Myxococcus xanthus: one gene and its partner. The protein of the gene in region 2 binds, or shares a complex with, the protein of the main gene of each other region. Links are inferred from orthologs where the notes say so. Each region holds a gene or a part of one and is shown on either strand. Other genes may lie near its edges.

The links. Proteins that work in one complex are often made in the same cells at the same time.
Region 1: the proteins of dapF (region 2) and BHS09_RS25110 are in contact, whole or in part, in a solved structure (PDB 5YGU), measured with the Escherichia coli proteins. The link is inferred for Myxococcus xanthus from one-to-one orthologs.

Annotation. Positions count from the first base shown.
Region 1 is NZ_CP017174.1:6,181,023-6,185,320, forward strand. The notes cover bases 1-2,988. They hold BHS09_RS25110 (NUDIX hydrolase), read right to left. Parts: upstream 1,741-2,988; coding sequence 1,261-1,740; downstream 1-1,260. Other genes in these bases: pgm (phosphoglucomutase (alpha-D-glucose-1,6-bisphosphate-dependent)), read left to right, coding at 1-541; BHS09_RS25100 (DoxX family protein), read left to right, coding at 547-897; rpoZ (DNA-directed RNA polymerase subunit omega), read left to right, coding at 1,009-1,245; BHS09_RS25115 (hypothetical protein), read right to left, coding at 1,777-2,418; BHS09_RS25120 (hypothetical protein), read right to left, coding at 2,431-2,988. In the rest of the region: more of BHS09_RS25120, read right to left, coding at 2,989-3,030; co-chaperone GroES, read left to right, coding at 3,443-3,733; groL (chaperonin GroEL), read left to right, coding at 3,772-4,298. UniProt on the Escherichia coli protein: Master regulator of 5'-end-dependent mRNA decay.
Region 2 is NZ_CP017174.1:6,385,736-6,391,301, forward strand. The notes cover bases 1,244-4,188. They hold dapF (diaminopimelate epimerase), read right to left. Parts: upstream 3,170-4,188; coding sequence 2,318-3,169; downstream 1,244-2,317. Other genes in these bases: BHS09_RS25935 (GGDEF domain-containing response regulator), read right to left, coding at 1,244-2,279; BHS09_RS25945 (methyltransferase domain-containing protein), read right to left, coding at 3,194-4,188. Outside these bases: BHS09_RS25930 (DUF4388 domain-containing protein), read right to left, coding at 1-409; more of BHS09_RS25935, read right to left, coding at 429-1,243; more of BHS09_RS25945, read right to left, coding at 4,189-5,566. UniProt on the Escherichia coli protein: Involved in the succinylase branch of the L-lysine biosynthesis and in the biosynthesis of the pentapeptide incorporated in the peptidoglycan moiety. Catalyzes the stereoinversion of LL-2,6-diaminopimelate (L,L-DAP) to meso-diaminopimelate (meso-DAP).

The DNA of each region.
Region 1 (4,298 bases), 210 kb from region 2 along the record:
CGAGGTGCCGGTGGGCTTCAAGTGGTTCGTGGATGGGCTGCTGGATGGCTCGCTGGGCTTCGGCGGCGAGGAGAGCGCCGGCGCGTCCTTCCTCCGCAAGGACGGCACCGTGTGGACCACGGACAAGGACGGCATCATCCTGGACCTGCTGTCGGTGGAGATCCTCGCGCGCACCGGGAAGGACCCCGGCGAGCACTACCAGGCCCTGGCGGCGAAGTTCGGCGCGCCGCTCTACACGCGCATCGACCAGCCAGCCACCGCCGCGCAGAAGGCCGCGCTGAAGAAGCTGTCCCCGGAGGCGGTGAAGGCCACCACGCTGGCCGGTGAGCCCATCCTCCAGCGCCTCACCCGCGCGCCCGGAAACAACGCGGACATCGGCGGGCTCAAGGTGGTGGCGGAGAACGGCTGGTTCGCCGCGCGTCCCTCCGGCACCGAGGACGTCTACAAAATCTACGCGGAGAGCTTCCGCGACGAAGCCCACCTCCAAGCCATCCTCCAAGAGGCGCGCGCCATCGTCAGCGAGGCGTTCGCGTCCACTTGAGCGGCGTGAAGCTCGTCCTTCAGTACGTGCTCGCCCTACTGATGGTGGGCGCGGGGCTGAACCACTTCCGCAACCCGCGCATGTACCAGCGCATCATGCCCCCGTACCTGCCGTTCCACGGGCCGCTGGTGTTCTGGAGCGGCGTGGCGGAGGTGCTGCTGGGCGTGGGCCTAGTCATCCCCCAGACGAGCCGGCTGGCCGCCTGGGGCCTCGTCGCCCTGTTCATCGCCGTCTTTCCGGCCAACCTCTACATGGTGCAGCACCCGGAGCGGTTCCGGAAAATCCCCCCGGCCCTGCTCTGGCTGCGGCTGCCCCTGCAGGCGGTCCTGATCCTCTGGGCCTGGTGGTACACCTGAGCCGGGCCGCCCGCCCGGCTGCCCTCCGGTGCGTCCTTCCTTGACTCGCCGGGGGGTGCTCTTTAGTTTCAGAGGCTTCCAGTAGCCCCACCGAAATCCGAAGGACGTTCCATGGCTCGCGTTACCGTCGAAGACTGCCTCCCCCTCGTCGACAACCGGTTCGCGCTGGTGCTGCTCGGCGCCAAGCGCGCGCGGCAGCTGATGGCGGGTGCCCGCCCCATCCTCGAGCAGTCCAAGAACAAGCCCCCCGTGCTGTCCCTGCGCGAGGTGGCCACCGGCCGCGTGAAGTTCGACCGTGACGTGCGCGAGGCGCTGTCCGGCAAGTACACGGGCGACGAGCCCAAGTAGTCCCCGCGGTTCTCTTCAGCCCCCTTCCTTCCCGGCAATGCTCGCCGGGGAGGAGGCTTCGGGGAGCAGGCCCTGGGAGCGCAACCAGCGCACCGCCCGCGAGGCAACGGCCTTCTCTCCTTTGTAGCCCAGCAGCGGCACCAGTTGGACCACCGGCACCCAGCGCACCTCGTCCACTTCGATGCGCGGCCCCGGCAGCGGCCCCAGCTCTCCCTCCTGATAGCGGAACAGGAAGAAGTGGACGCGCTTGAAGATGCGCTGTCCGCGGAACTGGTACACGTAGCGAATCTCGCCCAACGGGGCCATGAGCGACACGGACAGCCCCGTCTCCTCACGCACCTCGCGGCTCGCCGTCTGCTCCGGCGACTCACCCGGGTCCACGTGCCCCTTGGGGAGCGCCCATAAGGTGCGGCCATGGGGACGGATGACGGCCACCTCCCAGTGACCGGCACTCTCCCGGATGACGACACCGCCTGCGGACGCCTCGCGTGGCATACCCGCCCACCCTACCCGATGCGGAAGGAAAGGTGCTCACCCGCCATGCGCGAAATGGCGAAGCTTGGCCTCCGCCCCCAGCCGGTAGGCGTAGCGCAGGTCCCCCAGGAGCCGGTCCAACCGCCGGGCGACGACGTGCCCCATCAGCCGCGCGCAGAAGCGGCGTGACAGCCGGTTCGCCTCCTCGTAGCGCCACCGCTCCTGGACGGAGAGCTGCTTGCGGTAGGACACCCGCTCGAAGAGACGATGGAGCAGCTCCCGCGCCCAGGCCCCCACGCCTTCGCCCCACCGGTGCAGCAGGCACACCGCGAACTTGTCCACCTCCGCCTGCGCTTCCAGCTCCAGCAGCGACACCGTCCGGCCGTGGGCCGCCGTGTGGGCCACGTAGAGGAAGTGGCTCACGCCTTCGGCCAGCTGGCAGTAACCGGCCAGGTCGCTGTCCAGCACGTACCCCAGCGGACCGGATTCGTAGGGCTTGAGCCTGTCGAGCAGCGCCGGTGACAGGTAGAGGGCCAGCTCCAGCGCGTCGCCCGCCTCGTGCACCAGCAGCTCCTCGTCGGCGCGGCCGGTGCCTCCCAATTGGGCGGCGGCCTCCGTGTCCACCACGAAGACCTCCGCCCTTGCCTCGCACGTGAAGCCGTAGATGGCCTCCAGGTGGTCCTGAACGCGGCCAATCATCCCCACCTCCGGCTAGTTGACGAGCTGTCCCTTGGGCCGCGGCATCATCCCCGCGTCGAGCAGCACGCGCTCCAGCCTGTCACTCCCGGTGCGGACCCACGCCTCATAGACTTTCAGCGCGCCGCTGGGGCCGGCCTGCACCATGCCCCGCGCGGAGATCTCCTCCAGCACCTCCACCACCTTGCGGAACTTCTCGCACAACTCCCGGTACACCTGCGCGAAGCCCGCCGCCGGCGTCAGCTCCGCCACGTGGCCATACGCCGTGCCGCCCATCTGGATGTAGTAGTCCGGCCCCACCACGCCGCTCTGCAGCGCGCCGGAGAAGAAGCCGGCGGTGTACAGCGACACGTCGCCCAGCCGGCGCAGGGTGCGGATGCGCTCGGCGCGCTCCTGCTGCAAGGCCTGGTGGTAGAGGATGGCCAGGGGCTCGTGGTCCTTGCGCCCGTCCTCCTCGCGGGTGAACAGCTTGTCGGTGACGGCGAACTCGGACAGCAGGTTCACCAGGTAGAACTCCGTCACCTCCGCCAGTTCTACCCGCTGCCGCCCCGTGACCTCGCCCAGAAGAGACTTGAAGAACTCCTTCAGAGACAGGGACGCCACCAGTCCACTCATTGACACCTCCCGTCATTCCCCGGGCGGACGTCGCCCGGAGGAGACCTGGGAAGGGTAGCAATCAGGTGCGGGCACGGCAAAGCCACTCCCAGTGATTCCGGGCACTTGCGTTAGCACTCTGGTATCGCGAGTGCCAATCCAGGGCCCTGAGGCAGGCCGCCGGGCATGGCGCCAGGGGTAGAGGATGTCACTGGAAAACCCCAGCAATGCCGCGCAGTTGGCACGTTCAGGAGCGGTCAGCCAGCGTCGCTTGACGGGTCGACTTCGCTGGTTATTATCCGCCGCGCCTGGGCGTTAGCACTCATGAGGTGCGAGTGCTAACCCCATGGGTCGCGAGGCCCTTTTTCAACCCCCAAGCAGCTTTCGGTCGCCACCGGAAACGGCGCCGGAAGCGACATGTAAGGAGCAGGCCATGAAGATTCGTCCCCTGCAGGATCGGCTCATCGTCAAGCGCGTCGCCGAGGAGAACAAGACCAAGGGCGGCCTCTTCATCCCCGACACGGCGAAGGAGAAGCCCCTGGAGGGCAAGGTCGTCGCCGTGGGTAACGGCAAGGTGCAGGAGGACGGCAAGGTCCGTCCGCTGGACATCAAGGCCGGCGACACCATCCTGTTCAGCAAGTACGCGGGCACCGAGATCAAGCTCGACGGCGAGGAGCACCTCATCCTCCGTGAAGAGGATGTGCTCGGCGTCATCGAGAAGTAATCCGGTCTCCCACACTCTTCCTTCAAGGAACCATCCAAATGGCGAAGGACATTCTTTTCGACGTGCGCGCGCGTGAGGCCATCCTCCGCGGCGTCAACATCCTGGCCGATGCGGTCAAGGTCACCCTGGGCCCCAAGGGCCGCAACGTCGTCATCGAGAAGAGCTTTGGCTCCCCGACCATCACCAAGGACGGTGTGACGGTCGCCAAGGAGATCGAGCTCGAGAACAAGTTCGAGAACATGGGCGCGCAGATGGTCAAGGAGGTTGCCTCCAAGACGTCTGACGTCGCCGGTGACGGCACCACCACGGCCACCGTGCTGGCGCAGGCCATCTTCCGCGAGGGCGCGAAGCTGGTCGCCGCGGGCCACAACCCGATGGAGATCAAGCGCGGCATCGACAAGGCCGTGGCCACCATCGTCGCCGAGCTGAAGAAGCTGGCCAAGCCGACCAAGGACAAGAAGGAGATTGCCCAGGTCGGTACCATCTCCGCCAACGGTGACGAGACGATCGGCACCATCATCGCGGACGCGATGGAGAAGGTGGGCAAGGAAGGCGTCATCACCGT
Region 2 (5,566 bases):
AGCCTTCGATTTCCTGCTGCTCGCTCTTGAGGTCCTTGGCCGCCTCGCTGCGCCGGAAGATGTGCTCGATGCGGCTGAGCACCTCGTCCAGGTTGAAGGGCTTGCGCAGGTAGCCGTCCCGCAGGCCGCGCAGCCGGTCCGACTCGAAGCTCGCGGTGGTGAGCACCACCGGGATGTCCTCGGTGCGCGGGTTGGTGCGCAGAATCTGGATGAAGGTGCGCGCGTCCAGCAGCCGGCAACCCTCGTCGAACAGCGTGAGGTCCGGGTGGCGCAGCACGGCCACCTCCAGGGCCCGCGAGCCATCCGGCGCGTAGTGAACCTGATAGCCCTTGGTGCGCAGCGCCCGCGACAGCGAGCGCACGGACTCGAGGTCAGGGTCGGCGATGAGGATTTTCCGGACCGGGGCCACGGTGGCGCTCCGCTTCGTGTCAGTAGGGCTGCAGGTCGTATTCGGCCTGCAGCTTGGAGATGAGCCCGTCCACCACCGCGGTGTCCGAGGTGTGGAACCCCCACGTCGCTCCGTGGCCCCGCCGCTGGATGAGCGCGTAGGCCGCGTTCTCGGAGAGCCAGAGGATGAACTCGTGCCGTGCGATGCGGTCGTCGCCTTCCAGGAACACGGGCGTCAGCGCGGGGTGTGACTCCAGGTCGACGCGGCGGCCCAGCAGGTAGATGCGCGACGCCAAATCTGGCGGCGCGGACTCCAGCCCGGCGGCGATGTTCAGGTCCGTGCGAATCTCCGGCCCGCCTACGTACAGCAGGCCGCGCGAGCCTGGGTCTCGCATCATCTCCCGGGCAATCTCCGCCTGGAGTTCGTCGAAGAGCACGTCGGACACCTTGCCCCGGCGGCTCGGCTCGGAGCGCTCGTCCACCGGCAACCGGGGGCTGTTCGGCGTGCCCAGCAGCAGGTCCACCTCGTCCCAGAAGGGCAGCCCGTCCAGCATCAGCCGGCGCTGCAACGACGCGCGCCGCTCGTCCATGCGGCGGCGGCAGCGGTGCACCAGCTCGTCGAAGTCCTCGCCGTCCTTGGGGAAGGTGCTGGCCCCGCCCACCATCGCCAGCGGGAGGCGCTGGTCCACCTCCATGGCCTCGGGCTCCTCGCGCACGGCGGCCACCGCGCGGCGCACGAACATCAGCGCCCCGAAGAAGTCCGTCTCCGGCAGCAGGAGGTAGAACTCCTGGTCGCTCGCCTTCGCGATGACGTCCGAGTCGCGGATGATCTTGCTGAGCGCCTTGATGATGCCGCGCACCGCCTTCTTCGCGTCCGCCGCGCCCTGGCGCACGCGCACCAGCGGCAGGTTGTCGATGGAGAAGGTCAGCAGGGAGAACGTCCGCCCGTAGCGCCGGGCCTTGTAGATCTCCTTGGACGCGTAGTCGGTGAAGTAGCTGAGGTTGTACGCCGCCGTCTCGCGGTCTCTCAGGCCCAGGCGCTGGAGCGCGAGCATCTTCCGGCCGTTCTTCAGGCCCACCGCCGCGAAGTCACCCAGCACGCGGGCATCGCGCGAATGCTCGGGCCGGAAGTCTCCCGACAACGGGTCGGAGAGCTGCGCCAACCCGACGATTTCCCCCGACGCCACCAGGGGCACGTACATCACCGACGAGCGCTCGTCGCGGGCCAGCCACGGCTGGGCCTCTCGCAGCCGTCCGGACAGCGGCCCTTCCGGGCTCATCTTCTCCGCGAGGAACTGCCGGTCCAACAGTCCGCGGTAGGCCCGCAGCACCAGGTCTCCCCGGTCGTCCACCACCCACAGCGCGGCGCTCTGCGCGTCGCAGATGGCCGCCAGCTCCGAGGTGAGCCGCTCCTGGAGCCACTCCAGGTCGGGATGGGACAGGAGCTCCAGGCAGCGCTGGTGCAGGTTGTGGAAGCGAGCGAACTCCAGGTTCTCATCGCGAAGCTGCGTCCGTTCGCGGCGCAGGGACGCGCGCTCCAGCGCCCGGTCCACGGCGAGCAGCATGTCGTTGGCGTCCACCGGCTTGGTGAGACAGTCCGCCGCGCCCGAGCGCAGCGCCACCTCCGAGTTCCGGATGTCGGTGCGATGGCTGACGAGGATGACCTCCTGGTCGGGGTCCCGCTCGCGCAGGCGCGCGGTGAGGGCGAAGCCGTCCACGCCCGGCATCACCACGTCGGTGATGACCAGGTCGAACGGCGTGCGTGCCGCCTCTTCGAGCGCGAGCGTTGCGTTCTCCACGGCCACCACGCGATGCCCGTTATGCGTGAGCAAGTCGCTGGCGAGCTGACGGAAGAACAGGTCGTCGTCGACGACGAGGATGGGTCCGGCCACGGCGCGTTCTGACCTGGGGGCGAGAGGAACGCGGGAGGTTACCGGCCCGAGGGAACCGCGACAACGCCCTCGAAGACGAAGGCCACGGGTCCACGGAGGCGGATGTCGGACAGGTCGGCGGGGACGCGGATGCGCAGGTCTCCCCCTGGCAGGGTGACGCGCAGCCAGGCATCGGCCGGGAGCCGTTTGGCCAGCACGGCGGCCACGGCGGACGCGCAGGCGCCCGTCCCACAGGCCTGGGTGAGGCCGCAGCCTCGCTCCCAGACCACCACGGTGAGGCCGTCCGAGTCCACACGGACGAACTCCACGTTGGTGCGATCCGGGAAGGACGGGTGCCGCTCCAGCAAGGGCCCCAGGCGCGAGGCGTCTTCCAGCGGCTGGTCCAGGAGGACCATGTGGGGATTGCCCATGCTCACCGCGTAGGCGCGCAGGTGCGGATGACCCGGCACGAAGGCATCCAGGAAGGGCTGGCCGGTGACGCCCGAAGGCAGGTTGGGGGCGACCAGCCGGGCGGGGCCCATGGAGATGTCCACGGCCACCACGCCGCCCTCGCCATACGAGGGGTAGCAGGTGAGCACGCCCGCCCCGGTCTCCACGTCGAGGTGGCCCGGCGTCTGGCCCGAGTCATCCACCAGGAACTTCACCGCGCAGCGCAGGCCGTTGCCGCACATCTCCGCGATGCTGCCGTCCGCGTTGTGTACGACCATGCGGGCGACGCCACGCTCGGAGGGCAGCAGCGCCAGCACGCCGTCCCCGCCGATGCCCAGGCGCCGGTCGCACATCCACCGCGACGTGGCGGCGTCGATGTCCTCGCCGGAGCCGCGCCGGTCCAGCACGACGAAGTCATTGCCCAGGCCCTGATACTTGAAGATGCGCTCGCGAGCTTCCACGGGCGCAATCCTATTCGCGAGCGGCTATTCGCGCTCGTCCGGCTTCGGGGGCGTTTTCTGGGGCGGCAGGTCCAGCGCGGGCACCGCGCCTCGGGGACGCCGAGCCGGGGCCTTGGCGCCCTGCTCCGTCCCAGCTGGGGGGACCAGCTCGTTCCGGGCCGGCTCGGGCGCGTCCAATAGGGCGAAGCTGTCCGCGCGGGACGCCGGCCGCTGCGCCGCGGCCAGTTCGGCCTCGCGGTCCGCGAGCTTCTGCTGGAGGTCTTCCACCAGGGATTGGAGGAGCTCCATCTCCGCGGCCATCTCCAGCACGTCCTCGGGCTGGGAGGACACCTTGAGGGACTCCACGGCGGACAGGAGTTCGGCGCGCTCCACCTCCAGCGCGTCCACGCGGGCCTTCTGGGACTGGAACTGGGCTTCGAGGCCCCGGAGCTGTTCATCGAGCTGGGAGCGCTCGGTCTGGAGCAATGCGAGCTGCCCGGCAGCGCTGCCGTCGTGACTCTGGAGCTGCTGCGTGGCCACTTCGAGCGCCTGGGACAGGCGGGTGCGCTCGGCGCGCTCGGCGTCGAGGATTCGGACAGCGTCGGTGGACGCGGCTTCCAGGGCGGTGACGCGGCCTTCGAGGCGGACCCGGGCTGCGCGGGCGACGGACAGGTCGGACTGGAGGCGCTCGCGGTCGGAGTCCGCACGGGCGAGGCGCTCCTGGGCGGACTGAAGCGTGGCCGCGCGCTCCGTGGCGGCGGCCAGGTCGGCGCGGAGCACATCGAGCTGGGACGTGAGCTCGGCGACGTGGGATTCCAGGGTGGCCCTGTCGGCGTGGGCACGTTCAGCGGTGTCGGAGAGCAGGGCCGCGCGCTCGCTGGCCTCTGCCAGTTGCGCGTTGAATCGCGCTGAGGCATCGGCGAGCCGCGATTCCAGCTCCGCTTGCTGTGCTTCGAGTCGAGCGTTGAGGTCCGCCAGCCGGGTCTCCGACTCAGCGCGCTGTGCCTCGGCGTGGGCCACGGCTTCCGCGAGCCGGGCCTCCAGTTCGCCACGCTGCGCCTCGGAGCTGGCCACGGCGGCGGCCAACTGAGCCTCCAGCGCGCCTCGCTGTGCATCTGCGTGGACCGTGACTTCCGCCAGCTGGGTCTCCAGCGCCGTGCGTTCGGCCTCGGTGCGAGCAGCAGCCTCCGCGAACTGCTGCCCCGCCTCCACACGTAGAGCATCGGAACGAGAGACAGCTTCCGCGAGCTGCGCTTCGAGTTCGGAGCGCTGGGCGTTGGAACGCGCGACGGCTTCCGCGAGCTGCGCTTCAAGTTCGGCGCGCTGAGCATCAGAACGCGTGACGGCGTCCGCGAGCTTCCCTTCGAGTTGGGCGCGCTGGGCCTCCAGCTCGCTACGGGCGCGCGTCAGTCCATCGGCTGAGTCCGTGAGCTGGGCCTCCAGCGCGTTCGCCCTCGCCTGCTCCGTGGCGGCGGCCTCGGTCGCGCGGGCCAGTTCGTTTCGCAGCGTCTCCAGCGCGGCACGCTCGGCTTCGAGCGAGTTCTCCATCGCGGTGGCCTTGCCCGCGAAACGTCGCGCCGTCTCGAGCTGCACCATGAGCAACTCGGCGTTTTCCCGCTGCGCCGCGAGCCGGTCCTGCGCATCCACCAACTCGGCATCGAGCCGGGCGATGTGCATGCCCCGCTCGTGCAGGGCCGCCATCGCGCGCTGGAGCTGTGCCCCCAGGCGCATGCTCTCCTGCCGCGCCGCTCCAAGATGCGCCAGCTCCTGCTGCGCCGCGGCCAAGGCCGTCCGTTCGCGGTCTCGCTCCGCCGCCAGCGCTTCGATTTCGCCCTGCTGCCGCTCCGCCCGAGCAAGCGCGTCGTCCAGCTCACGCTCGACCGAGGAGAGCCGCTCCTGCGCGGCGGCTTCCTGCCGGGTCAGCGCCTCGCGAGCCTCGGTGGCGGCCTCGCTGACACGGCCCGCCTCCGCCTCACGCTCCGCGACCTGTTCACGCAGCTGGGCGACCTGCGTCTCCAGCGCCCCGATGATTCCCGCACGCTCGGCGAGCTGGGCATCCGCCGCGCTCCGAGCCGACTCCAGGTCCGCCAGGGCCTGAGCCAACGAGACCGCACGCGCCGCGTCCGACTCCTGCGCCGCGCGCGCCTCCGAGAGCCGGGACTCCAACGCCGAGCGCTGTTCCTTCGCGGTGTCGTCCGCCCACGCCCGCTCCGACTCCAGGCGCGTCACGGTATCGCGCAACTCCTGCTCGCGCACCTCTGCCGCCAGGCGCTGCGCTTCGAGCGCGCGCTCCTGCTCAGCCATGACACGTTCGGCGGCAGCCAGTCGCTCCTGCCGGGCCTGGTCGCGCTCGGACGTCTCCGTGCGCAGCGATTGCAGCGCGGACTCCGCATCGGCTCGCGTGCGCTGCTCGGTTTC